Regions from separate parts of the Actinokineospora lacus genome, predicted to be linked through region 2. Evidence: riboswitches for the same ligand, from Rfam matches in the RefSeq annotation. Region 2 holds a riboswitch; the other holds the start of a gene.
What was found. A riboswitch is a leader RNA that binds a small molecule or an ion and turns the genes downstream of it on or off. The one in region 2 is predicted to bind glycine.
Positions count from the first base shown of each region.

Region 1 (6,509 bases), on a different contig from region 2:
GGAGTGGAACAGGGCCGTCCCCGCGAGGTCGACCGCCGCGGCGGTCCAGCCGTCGGCGGTGCCGGTGACCGCGGTGATGGCGAGCTGGTCGGCCCGGCCGAGGCCGCGCACCGGGACGGTGAGCCAGTCCCGCGACGCGGTCCGGAAGGCGGCCACCGCGCGCCGCGGCGTGCGCTCGGCCGAGAGCAGCGAGCCCAGCGCGAGCACGCCGCCGGGGCCCGCGCCGACCGCGGTGAACGCGGCGTCGAGCTCGTTGCGCCGGGCCGCGGAGGTCCACGCGACGCCGTCGGCGGACTCCCAGATGACGGCGACGCCGTCGCGGGAGCCGACCGCGACGTAGCCGCCCGGTCCCGCGGTGACGGCCACGACGTCGGCGCCCTCGAGGCCGCGGGTCGCGGTGGTGGCGCCGCTCGCGTCGGCCAGCAGCCAGTCCTGCGAGCTCAGGGCCAGGACGCGGTCGCCGACCGGTCCGGCGGCCCGGTCGATCAGGGGGGAGGCGGCGGTCATGGAGGACGCGGGGGACGCGGCGGCGGTGCGGCCCACCGCGGCGAGGGCCGCCGTGGTGGCCGCCAGGGTGACGAAGGCCCGCCTGCGGAGGCGGCCTTCGGGTATGTCGGACATCGGTGCTCCTTTGCGCAGGGAAGAAGCTCACGCCGGACGAGACCACCGGGATGGCCGGGACGACGAGTTGGATCGGGTGACCGCCGCGTCGAGCGGGGGAGCGGCGGTTGGATCTTGAGGAGATACGGCTGCTGTTCGGAATATGCCAACGAAGATGAGGGACCATCAATCACCCAAACAGCCCAAGTGGCACATTGTCGCAAGTAGTTGGCGGTAACCAGGTATTGGCATCTAAGCTGGGGCGACCCCAAACCCCGGGAGGTGCTGTGTCCTCCACCCTCGCCATGCACATGAGCGACGGCCTGCTCGACGCCCCGACCTCGGTCATCTTCCTCGTCATCGGCGGAATCGGCGTCGCGGTGGCCCTGCTGCGCTCGCGCGGCGACCTCGACGACCGCACCGCGCCGATGGCCGGACTTGTCGCGGCGTTCATCTTCGCCGTGCAGATGCTGAATTTCCCAGTATTGCCAGGGGTGAGCGGCCACCTGCTCGGCGGCGCGCTCGCGGCGATCCTCGTCGGGCCCTGGGTCGGCGCGCTGTGCGTCGCGATCGTGCTGGTGGTGCAGGCGGTGGCCTTCGCCGACGGCGGGCTGAGCGTGCTGGGCGCCAACATCACCAACCTCGCGCTGATCGGCACCGCCGCGGGCTTCCTCATCGCGCTCGCCCTGCGCGGGCTGGTCCGGCGCGGCCGGGCGGGCCTGCCTGCGGTGGCGTTCACCGCGGCGCTGGGCAGCACCGTGCTCGCCTCGCTGGGCTTCGTGCTGGAGTTCGCCATCGGCGGCGACCCGGCCTTCGACCTGGGCGCGGTGACGGCCACGGTGGTCGGCGTGCACGTGCTCATCGGCATCGGCGAGGGCGTGATCACCGCGCTGACCGTGGGCGCGGTCGCCGCCGTGCGCCCCGACCTGGTCCACCTGCTGCGCGGCGCCCACAGGCCGCTCGTCCTGCGCGAGGGGACGCCCGCATGAGCAACCGCCGCTTCCTGATCGGCTTCCTGCTCGCGGCGCTGCTCATCGCGGGCGCGGTGTCCTACCTGGCCAGCTCCAGCCCCGACGGGCTCGACCACGCCACCCTGCGGGGTTGCGAGGAGGTCGACGGCACGCTCGTCGGCGACTGCATCGCCCAGGACGCCCGCGACCACGACCTGGCCGACGGCCCGCTGGCCGACTACGCCGTCGCGGGCGCCGAGGGCACGACCGGGGTGGCGGGGGTCATCGGCGTGGTGCTCACCCTCGCCGTCGCGGGCGGGCTGTTCTGGGTGCTGCGCAGGCGGACCCCGCGCCAGGGGTGAGGCAGCCACCCCGGTCCGGCGCGACGCCGGTGCACCGGCTCCCGGCCCAGGTCAAGCTCGTCGGCGCGCTACTGCTGGTGCTCTGCGTGGTCGCCACGCCACGCACCGAGTTCTGGGCGTTCGGCGCCTACCTGGCGATCCTGGCCGGGGTGTGGGCGACCGCGCGCGTCCCGCCCGGCTGGCTGGCCAGGCGCGCCCTGATCGAGACGCCGTTCGTCCTCGCGGCCCTCGCCGCGCCGTTCCTCGCGGGCGGCCCCACCACCGAGGTGCTGGGCCTGACCGTGTCCGAGAGCGGGCTGCTGGCCGGGTGGAACCTCGTCGCCAAGGGCACCCTCGGCCTGCTGACCTCGCTGACGCTGGTCGCCACCACCGCCCCGCGCGAGCTGCTCCTGGGCCTTCAGCGCCTGCGGGTCCCCGCGGTCGTGGTGATGATCGCCACGCTCATGCTGCGCTACCTGGAGGTCATCATCGCCGAGGCCCGGCGGATGCGGGTGGCCCGGATCAGCCGCGGCCACGACCCGCGCTTCCTCTGGCAGGTCGGCGCGACCGCCCGCGGCATCGGCACACTGTTCCTGCGCAGCTACGAAAGGGGGGAGCGGGTGCACCTGGCGATGGTCTCGCGCGGCTACGCGGGCGCCCTGCCCGACGCGGGCGCGCCCGCCCGTCCCCGCGCCTGGCTGGCGGGCGTGGCCCCGGCGCTGGCCTGCGCCGCGGTCCTGGCGGCCGCGCTGTGACCCCGGCCCTGCTGGTCGACGGGCTCGCCTTCGCCTACCCCGACGGCCACCAGGCCCTCTACGGCGTGGACCTGCGCGTGGAGCAGGGCGAGCGGGTCGCCCTGCTCGGGCCCAACGGCGCGGGCAAGACCACCCTCGTGCTGCACCTCAACGGCGTGCACACCGCGGGCGCGGGCCGGGTGGAGGTCGGCGGGCTGGCCGTGGTCAAGGCCAACCTCAAGGAGATCCGCCGCCGCGTCGGCATCGTCTTCCAGGACCCCGACGACCAGCTGTTCATGCCCACCGTGCGCGAGGACGTCGCCTTCGGCCCGGCCAACTTCGGCCTCCCCGACGTCGGGGCGAGGGTCGAGCGGGCGCTGGCGGCCGTCGGCATGGGCGAGCACGCCGACCGCTCCCCGGCGCACCTCTCCGGCGGCCAGCGCCGCAGGGTCGCGCTGGCCACCGTGCTGGCCTGTGACCCGGAGATCCTGGTGCTCGACGAGCCCAGCGCCAACCTGGAGCCGGTGGCCCGCCGCGAGCTGGCCGACGTGCTCATCGGCCTGGAGCGCACGCTGCTCATGGTCACCCACGACCTGCCCTACGCCCTGCAGCTGTGCCCGCGCTCCGTGCTGATCGACAACGGCGTCGTCGTCGCCGACGGCCCCACCCGGGACCTGCTCGCCGACACCGCCCTGCTGGCCGCCCACCGCCTGGAACTTCCGTTCGGGTTCCGCCTGGACTAGTGTCCCGGCCTAGAACCTTCGCCGTGTATCGGCGTGTGCACGGCGTGGCTGGCAAGGCGGCGGAACGTCCTCGTATTGGGCATACTTGGGCGTTCCGGCAACGCAGCCAGGCGCGTCGTGGGCATGTCGAGACATGGTGAAGGTTCTAGGCCGGGACACTATCGTCCGGGCCACAACCGCATAGTGGGCCGCACGAGCCAGAACGGGAGAGCCTCCGCCACGCGCGGGGCACCGAAGGAGCAAACTCCCCGGAAACTCTCAGGTAAACCTACCGTTCACCGGCCAGGCCACTCTGGAAAGCGGGCGCGACGTCAGCGCCTCACCCACGGTGCAAGCCGCCTTCTCGGCGGTGAAGCTCTCAGGTGCCATGACAGAGGGGGAGTTCCGAGACCCGCGGGTCGGCTTCCGGCCGCCCCGTCGTAGCCGTAGGAGCTCTGGTGCCCCCGTCTTGCCGTCCTTCCCCGTTCCCCTGCGGCCCGCCGCGCCCCGTGGCACGCTGCCGCCGGATCAGCCGTCCCCGCGCGCCCAAGGAGTCCGCCCACCCATGAGCAACCCGTCTCCGCTGCACGAGGTCCACCAGTCCCTCGGCGCGTCGTTCACCGACTTCGCGGGCTGGTCGATGCCGCTGCGGTACAGCAGCGAACTGGCCGAGCACAAGGCGGTGCGCACCGCGTCCGGACTGTTCGACCTGAGCCACATGGGCGAGATCGCCGTCACCGGCCCGCAGGCCGCCGACGCCCTGGACCACGCGCTCCTCGGCACGCTGTCCGCGGTCAAGCCGGGCCGCGCGCGCTACACGATGATCTGCGCCGAGGACGGTGGCGTGCTCGACGACCTGGTCGTCTACCGCCTCGACACCGAGGAGTACCTGGTCGTCGCCAACGCCTCCAACGTCGGCACGGTCCTGGCCGCGCTGACCGAGCGGGCCGCGGGGTTCGACGCGACGGTGACCGACCGCTCCACCGAGTACGCGCTGATCGCCGTGCAGGGCCCCACCTCGCCCGCGATCGTGACCGCGGTCACCGGCTCGGACCTCGACACCCTGAAGTACTACGCGGGCAGGCCCGCCACGGCCGCGGGCCACGACATCTTGCTGGCCCGCACCGGCTACACCGGCGAGGACGGCTTCGAGCTGTACTCCGCCGCCGAGCACGCCCCCGCCGTCTGGGCGGCGCTCACCGAGGCGGGCGCGGAGCACGGCCTGCTGCCCGCGGGCCTCGCCTGCCGCGACACCCTGCGCCTGGAGGCCGGGATGCCGTTGTACGGCAACGAGTTGACCGCCGAGCTGACCCCGTTCGACGCCGGGCTGGGGCGGGTCGTGAAGTTCGACAAGCCCGAGTTCGTCGGCCGGGACGCGCTCCAGCGTCGCAAGGAGACCGACCGCGCGCTCGTCGGCCTGCGCGGCGAGGGGCGCCGCGCCCCCCGACACGGGTACTCCGTGCTCGACGCCGACGGGACCCCGGTCGGTACTGTCACCAGCGGCGCGCTCTCGCCGACCCTCGGGCACCCGATCGCGATGGCCTACGTCCCCGCCGCGCTCAGCGCGCCGGGGACGGCGTTGACCGTCGACATCCGGGGCGCGAAGGCCCCCGTCGAGGTCGTGGCACTGCCCTTCTACCAGCGTCCCGCCTGACCAGGAGACCGACACCGACATGAGCACCCCCCAGCACCTGTCCTACACCGAGGACCACGAGTGGGTCGACCTGTCCGACCCGGCGGCGGCCACGGTGGGCATCACCGGGTACGCGGCCAAAGCCCTCGGCGACGTGGTCTTCGTGCAGCTGCCCGAGGTCGGGGCGAGCGTCAGCGCGGGCGACGCCTGCGGCGAGATCGAGTCCACCAAGTCGGTCAGCGAGCTGTTCGCGCCCGCCGACGGCGAGGTCGTGGAGATCAACGAGGCCGTGGTCGACACCCCCGAGCTGGTCAACACCTCCCCCTTCGGCGACGGGTGGCTCTTCCGCATCCGGGTCGACGGCGAGCCCACCCTGCTCGACGCGGCCGCCTACGCCGAGCTGACCAAGGAAGAGGAGTGAGATGACGTCCTTCTCCCAAGACCTCGCCACCGTCGACCCGGAGATCGCCGCCGCCGTCGCCGCCGAGCTGCGCCGCCAGCAGTCCACCCTGGAGATGATCGCCTCGGAGAACTTCGCCCCGCTGGGCGTGCTCGAGGCGCAGGGCTCGGTGCTGACGAACAAGTACGCCGAGGGCTACCCCGGCCGCCGCTACTACGGCGGCTGCGAGCACGTCGACGTCGTCGAGCAGCTGGCCATCGACCGGGTGAAGGCGCTCTTCGGCGCCGAGCACGCCAACGTGCAGCCGCACTCCGGGGCCCAGGCCAACGCCGCGGCCATGGTGGCCGTCATCAAGCCCGGCGACACGATCCTCGGGCTGGACCTGGCCCACGGCGGGCACCTGACGCACGGCATGAAGATCAATTTCTCGGGCAAGCTCTACAACGTCGCCGCCTACCACGTCGACAAGCAGACCGGCCGCGTCGACATGGACGAGGTCGCCGCGCTGGCCGCCGAGCACCAGCCGAAGCTGGTCATCGCGGGCTGGTCGGCGTACCCGCGCCAGCTGGACTTCGCCCGGTTCCGCGAGATCGCCGACAGCGTCGGCGCGCTGCTCATGGTCGACATGGCGCACTTCGCCGGGCTCGTCGCCGCGGGGCTGCACCCCAACCCCGTGCCGTACGCCGACCTGGTGACCACGACCACGCACAAGACCCTCGGCGGACCCCGGGGCGGTGTGATCCTCTGCAAGAAGGACCTGGCCAAGAAGGTCAACTCGGCGGTGTTCCCCGGCCAGCAGGGCGGTCCGCTCGAGCACGTCATCGCGGCCAAGGCGGTCTCGTTCAAGATCGCCGCGTCCGAGGAGTTCGCCGAGCGCCAGCGTCGCGTGCTCGAGGGCGCCCACATCCTCGCCGAGCGACTGTCCCGACCGGACTGCGCCGAGGCAGGCGTGAAGCTGTCCTCCGGCGGAACCGATGTGCACCTTGTGCTCGTCGACCTGGTGGAGTCCGAACTGGACGGTCAGCAGGCCGAGGACCGGCTGCACTCGGTGGGCATCACGGTCAACCGCAACGCCGTCCCGTTCGACCCCCGCCCCCCGATGGTCACCTCGGGCCTGCGCATCGGCACC
Region 1 is NZ_JBQERA010000016.1:7,504-14,012, reverse strand. Features, by position in the region: gene ACTG9Q_RS29865 (hypothetical protein) at 1-621, opposite strand, end outside; gene ACTG9Q_RS29860 (energy-coupling factor ABC transporter permease) at 888-1,589, shown strand; gene ACTG9Q_RS29855 (PDGLE domain-containing protein) at 1,586-1,912, shown strand; gene cbiQ (cobalt ECF transporter T component CbiQ) at 1,909-2,646, shown strand; gene ACTG9Q_RS29845 (energy-coupling factor ABC transporter ATP-binding protein) at 2,643-3,368, shown strand; glycine riboswitch at 3,562-3,652, shown strand; gene gcvT (glycine cleavage system aminomethyltransferase GcvT) at 3,913-5,001, shown strand; gene gcvH (glycine cleavage system protein GcvH) at 5,021-5,401, shown strand; gene ACTG9Q_RS29830 (serine hydroxymethyltransferase) at 5,403-6,509, shown strand, end outside.
Region 1: linked by a shared signal. The riboswitch ahead of gcvT (glycine cleavage system aminomethyltransferase GcvT) and the one ahead of gcvP (aminomethyl-transferring glycine dehydrogenase) in region 2 are both predicted to bind glycine.

Region 2 (6,509 bases):
ACACCCCGCCCGCCACCTTGTCCACCTCGGACTTGATGGCGATCATGGCCGCGCAGAAGCGGTCCAGCTCGGCCAGGTCCTCGCTCTCGGTGGGCTCGACCATCAGCGTGCCCGCCACCGGGAAGCTCATGGTCGGGGCGTGCAGGCCGTAGTCGGCCAGGCGCTTGGCGACGTCGTCGACGCTGATGCCGGTGGCCTTGGTCAGCGGGCGCAGGTCGAGGATGCACTCGTGGGCGACGAAGCCGCCCTTGCCGGTGTAGAGCACCGGGTAGTGCTCGTCGAGCCTGCGGGCGACGTAGTTGGCCGCCGCGACCGCGGTCAGGGTGGCCCGGCGCAGGCCGTCGGCGCCCATCATCCGCACGTACGCCCAGGAGATCGGCAGGATCGACGCGCTGCCCCACGGCGCGGCGCTGATCGGGCCGACGCCGGTGGCCGGGCCCGCCGCGGGCTGCAGCGGGTGGTTGGGCAGGAACTCGGCCAGGTGCGCGCGCACGCCGATCGGGCCGACGCCGGGGCCGCCGCCGCCGTGCGGGATGCAGAAGGTCTTGTGCAGGTTCAGGTGCGAGACGTCCGAGCCGAACTTGCCGTAGCGGGCCAGGCCGATCAGGGCGTTGAGGTTGGCGCCGTCGACGTAGACCTGGCCGCCCGCGTCGTGGACCAGGCCGCACACCTCGCGCACGGTGTCCTCGTACACCCCGTGCGTCGAGGGGTAGGTGATCATGATGGCGGCGAGGTCGTCGCGGTGGGCCTCGACGGTGGCGCGCAGGTGCTCCATGTCGATGTTGCCCGAGCTGTCGCACTTGACCACGACCACGCGCATCCCGGCCATGACCGCGCTGGCGGCGTTGGTGCCGTGCGCGCTCGACGGGATCAGGCACACGTCGCGCTCGCCGTGGCCCTGCGAGCGGTGGTACGCCCGGATCGCCAGCAGGCCCGCGAACTCGCCCTGGCTGCCCGCGTTGGGCTGCAGGCTGACCGCGTCGTAGCCGGTGACCGCGGCCAGCCAGCCCGTCAGGTCATCGATGACCCGCAGCATCCCGGGCGCGTCCTCGACGGGCGCGAACGGGTGCAGCTCGGCGAAGCCGGGCCAGGTGATCGGCTCCATCTCCGCGGTGGCGTTGAGCTTCATCGTGCACGAGCCCAGCGGGATCATGCTGCGGTCGAGCGCGACGTCCTTGTCCGACAGCGCGCGCAGGTACCGCAGCAGCGCGGTCTCGGAGTGGTGGGTGGAGAACACCGGGTGGGTCAGGTAGTCGCTGGTCCGCAGCAGGGCGCCGGGCAGCGCGTCGGCCACCGTCTCGTCGAGGGCGTCGGGGTCGCCGGAGACCCCGAAGGCCGCCCACACCGCGCGCAGGTGGGCGCGGGTGGTGGTCTCGCCGGTGGCGATGCCGACGTGGTCGGCGTCGACCAGGCGCAGGTTGACCTCCCGCTCCCGGGCCGCGGCGACGATGTCGGCGGCGCGGCCGGGGACGCGGGCCAGCACGGTGTCGAAGAAGCCGTCGTGGACGACCTCGACGCCACCGGCGCGCAGCCCGCCCGCCAGGACGGCGGCCATGCGGTGCACCCGGGTCGCGATGCCGCGCAGGCCCAGGGGGCCGTGGTAGACGGCGTACATCGAGGCGACCACGGCCAGCAGGACCTGCGCGGTGCAGATGTTGGAGGTGGCCTTCTCCCGGCGGATGTGCTGCTCACGGGTCTGCAGCGCCAGCCGGTAGGCCAGGTTGCCGTCGGCGTCGGTGCTCACGCCGACCAAGCGGCCGGGCAGCTGCCGCTCCAGCCCGGCGGCGACGGCCATGTACCCGGCGTGCGGGCCGCCGAAGCCCATCGGCACGCCGAAGCGCTGGGTGGTGCCGACGACGACGTCCGCGCCGATCTCGCCGGGCGCGCGCAGCAGCGTCAGCGCCAGCAGGTCGGCGGCCACGGCGGCCTTCGCGCCGCGCGAGTGCGCCTCGGCGATCAGCTCGGCGTGGTCGCGCACCACCCCGGAGGCCCCGGGGTAGGACAGCAGCACGCCGAAGAACTCACCGTCGGGCAGGCCGTCGGCCAGGTCGGCGACGACGACCTCGATGCCCAGCGGCTCGGCGCGGGTCCGCACGACCGCGATGGTCTGGGGGAAGGTGTCGGCGTCCACGACGAACCGGTTCGACTTGGACCGCCCGCCCCGGCGCAGCAGCGTCATCGCCTCGGCGGCGGCGGTGGACTCGTCCAGCATGGACGCGTTCGCGGTGGGCAGGCCGACCAGCTCGGCGACCATCGTCTGGAAGTTGAGCAGCGCCTCGAGCCTGCCCTGGCTGATCTCGGGCTGGTACGGGGTGTAGGCGGTGTACCAGGCCGGGCTCTCCAGCACGTTGCGGCGGATGACCGGCGGGGTGACCGTGCCGTAGTACCCCAGACCGATCATCGGCGCGAGAGTGCGGTTCGACGCGGCCAGCGCGCGCAGCTCGGCCAGCGCCTCGGCCTCGGTGGCGGGCTCGGGCAGGTCCAGCCGCAGGCCGTCCTCCCGGATGGCGGCGGGCACGGTGTGCTCGGCCAGCTCCTCCAAGGAGCCGACGCCGACGGTGTCGAGGATGCGGGCCAGCTCGGCGGGCCGCGGGCCGATGTGGCGCTCGGCGAACGGGGTGCCGTGCTCCAGCGCGGCGAGGGGGACGCGGTCGCTCGTCATCGGCAAGCTCCTCAGGCAGTCGGGGTTCGGGCAGTCGGGTTCGGGCCCACGGACGTCAGTCGCCCGGTGGCCCTCCCCCTCTGTCCGTGCCCGGTACCCGGGCGCCTGAGAGCTTCACCCGCTGCAGCGGGCTTGCACCTTCGGCGGGGCCCTGCCGGAGGTGACCGGCGGGCTCGCTTTCCAGAGGTGTCTCCCCCATGCGGTCCTGGGTGCCTGAGAGGTTCCGGGGAGGATTTGCTCCTTCGGCGCCGAACCGGCCTGGTGGGGCCGGTCGGACTCTCCCGCGCGGGATCGGCGACGTCGCTGAGTCTAGCCCCAGCCGGGTGACCTGCCCGCTCACCGGTTGCGGTGGCGGGCGTCACAGCTCATCCTGCCGTTCGGGCCTTGCGGCGCTGGGCGAGTTCGTCGTCGGAGATGACCGCGCCGTCGGCCCGCTCGGAGGGGAACTCATGAATGGTGCCGGTGATCTCCCGGATGGCGCCGCTGACCGCGATGCCGAACACGCCCTGGCCGCCGCGCAGCAGGTCGACGACCTCCTCGGGCGAGGTGCACTCGTAGACCGTGGTCCCGTCGCTGAACAGGGTGATCCTCGCCAGGTCGCGCACCCCCCTGCGGCGCAGGTGCTCCACCGCGACGCGGATGTTCTGCAGCGACACACCGGTGTCCAGCAGCCGCTTGACGACCTTGAGGACCAGCACGTCCTTGAACGAGTACAGCCGCTGCGACCCCGATCCGTGGGCGCTGCGGATGGTGGGCACCACCAGGTCGGTGCGCGCCCAGTAGTCGAGCTGGCGGTAGGTGATGCCCGCGATCTGGCAGGCCGCTGACCCGCGGTAGCCCACCAACTCGTCCGGCAGCGACGCGTCCGGGAACAACTCGCCCTGCTCGGCGCCGTCCGGCTGACCCGCCGTGGTGGACCCGTGTTCCAACACGCCTGCCTCCCCTCGACCGGTCTGGCGACCGGCGAACGAGACCGCCCGTTCCGCTGGTGGGAACGCCTCGGCCGCGCCGTTTCGCGGAGGTGGGCTCGCACGCCCGGCGCGAATCGGCTCGTCCCCGACGGTAAGACGACCCCGCCCAGGGGTCAACGCGACGCGCGGACAACCGGCGAACCGCACGGTGAGAGAAGCAGGATGCCGCATTGTGGATGGATGTGCCATCGCACCGCGACCGACGCCCCCACACCGGACCGGGCGAGGTCTCCCCCGGTCAACGCGGTGCGCGTGCAACCGGTCTAGGTGTCAGCGCCCCGGAAGTCCTCCGGGGAGATCGAGTCGAGGAACTCGCGGAACTTCTCCACCTCGTCCTCCTGCTCGTCCGGGATGACCAGGCCCGCTTCCTGCAGCACCGCGTCCTCCGCGTGGATGGGCACGCCCACCCGCAGCGCGAGCGCCACGGAGTCACTCGGCCTGGCCGAGACCCGGATGTCGCCGTCGAAGACCAGCTCGGCGTAGAAGGTGCCTTCTCGCAGGTCGGTGATCCGGACCTGCTCCAGTTCGCGGCCCAAGGCGCCGATGACGTCCTTGAGCAGGTCATGGGTCAACGGCCGGGCAGGCCGCACCCCCTGCTGCTCCAGCGCGATCGCGGTGGCCTCCACCGACCCGATCCAGATGGGCAGGTACCGATCACCGTCGGTCTCACGCAACAACAGGATCGGCTGGTTGGCGGGTAGCTCCACCCGCACGCCCACCACGCGCATCTCGCTGCTCATCGGGCTCGCCTCCCTCCGCTCGCTGGGGCTCCGGCGTCCCGTCTTCACCGAGCATCGCTTATCGCCTGGCCCCGACGCTACCCGCCAAGCTGCCACCATGCCCGACAAATCCCGGGCCCCGGCACGCAGATCCGGTCACAATCCGCGCAGGCCCACACCAAGGTTCTCGATCACTCACCGGTGACCCGGCGCAATCCGGACTTCACCAGCAGGGTATGCAAACCCACTGACAGTCCGGCCAGTTCCCGCGCCTGCTCCCCGGCCTTCGCCCGGTCGCGCTGGCGGTACAGCGGCGCGACCACCTGTTCGAGCAGCCCCAGCTCGCGGTCGGCCGCCGCCCGGAAGGCGCGCAGGTGCCGGGGCTCGATGCCGAACCCGCCCAGGGCGGCGGCGATCCGCACCACCTGCACGCCGTCGGTGTCGAAACAGCCGCTGGGGTCCGGGCGCACCAGGCCGTACTGCTCCAGCTCGGTCAGCAGCGCCGACGGCACGCCCGTGTGGGCCAGCACGTCCTCGCGGGTGAGCCGGTCGCCCGCGGGCTCGTCCAAGCCGATGACGGGCATCCTGCCGCGCTTGGGGACCGCGGTCAGCGCGGGCAGGGTCGCCCCGGCGTCCAGGCGCTCGCGGATGACCTTCAGCGGCAGGTAGTGGTCGCGCTGGGCGGCCAGGACGAACCGCAGCCGGGCGATGTCGGCCTCGGAGAAGCGGCGGTAGCCCGCCGCCGTGCGCTCGGGGCTGAGCAGCCCCTCGGCCTCCAGGAACCGAATCTTGGAGATGGTGACGTCGGGAAATTCCGGGCGCAGCCGGGCCAGCACCGCGCCGATGGTCGATCCGTCCCGCGTCGGTTGCCCGACGATGGTCACCAGTGTTACGCGCCCGCGCTCGGCCCGGTCAGGAACACCAGGCGGAACTTGCCGATCTGCACCTCGTCGCCACCGGCCAGCACGGCCTGGTCCACGGGCTCGCGGTTGACGTAGGTGCCGTTGAGGCTGCCCACGTCGATCACCACGAACTCCCCGCCCTCGCGGCGGAACTCAGCGTGCCGCCGAGAGACGGTGACGTCGTCGAGGAAGATGTCGCTGTCGGGGTGGCGCCCGGCGCTGGTGGTGTCCCGGTCCAGCAGGAAGCGCGAGCCCGCGTTCGGACCGCGCTTGACCACCAGCAGGGCCGAGCCGTGCGGCAGGGCGTCGACACCGGCGACGGCGGGCTCGGGCGCCTTGGGGGGCGCGGCCTCAGCGTCGGCCAGGAAATCGGCCCGGAACACCGACGTCCGCTCGGGAGACTGCTCCGGCGGGATTCCAGGCCCGTCGTTGGTGCTCACGTGAGCTCTCCTCCTGCTGGGTCGACTGGCGTTGAACAGTGCCAACGTACCGTGCGCGATCAGCGGAGGTGAGGGTGGCTCCCCCGCAGGCACGCACGCGCGGGGGAAGATCGTCTCACGGTGTCGCGGGCAGCCGCAGGGCCCCTCGGGTCTGCGCGATGTAGAGCAGTCCGGACCACAGGAACAGCAGCCCGCCCCAAATGGCCAGCGCGTAGGCGAAGGGCCGGGCGATCTCCGCGGCCGTCGAGCCGCCCTGGGCCAACAGGAGCAGCGGGAACGCGTACATCAGGTTGAACGTGGCGGCCTTGCCGACGTAGGTGACCTCGGGCGGGCCGAACCCGTTGCGGCGCAGCAGCGCGATGCACACGGCCACGAGCAGGTCGCGGCCCACCAGCACCGCGGCCACCCACCACGGGACGATGTCGCGCACGACGAAGGCGATGATCGCGGCCAGCGTGTAGAGCCGGTCGGCGGCCGGGTCCAGCAGCACCCCGAGCTTCGAGGTCTGGTCGAGCCATCGGGCGATCTTGCCGTCGAGCCAGTCGGTGAACCCGCCGACGACCAGGATGGCGATGGCCCAGCCGTCGGCCTTGGGGACCAGCAGCAGGTACAGGAACACCGGGACGCCCGCGAGGCGCAGGACGCTCAGGGCGTTCGGGATCGTCCATATTCGGTCTGCTGGTTGGGACACGCGCGCAGCGTATCGGCCCCGGTCAGCCGGGTATGGGGGACCGGGAGAAGACGTCGACCAGGGTGCGGCAGAAGGCGGGCAGGTCGTCGGGCTTGCGGCTGGAGACCAGCGTCGACGCCCGCCC
Region 2 is NZ_JBQERA010000009.1:16,519-23,027, forward strand. Features, by position in the region: gene gcvP (aminomethyl-transferring glycine dehydrogenase) at 1-2,662, opposite strand, end outside; glycine riboswitch at 2,733-2,852, opposite strand; glycine riboswitch at 2,853-2,956, opposite strand; gene ACTG9Q_RS22240 (MerR family transcriptional regulator) at 3,028-3,594, opposite strand; gene ACTG9Q_RS22245 (bifunctional nuclease family protein) at 3,897-4,373, opposite strand; gene ftsR (transcriptional regulator FtsR) at 4,544-5,236, opposite strand; gene garA (glycogen accumulation regulator GarA) at 5,242-5,694, opposite strand; gene ACTG9Q_RS22260 (CDP-alcohol phosphatidyltransferase family protein) at 5,810-6,385, opposite strand; gene ACTG9Q_RS22265 (type 1 glutamine amidotransferase domain-containing protein) at 6,408-6,509, opposite strand, start outside.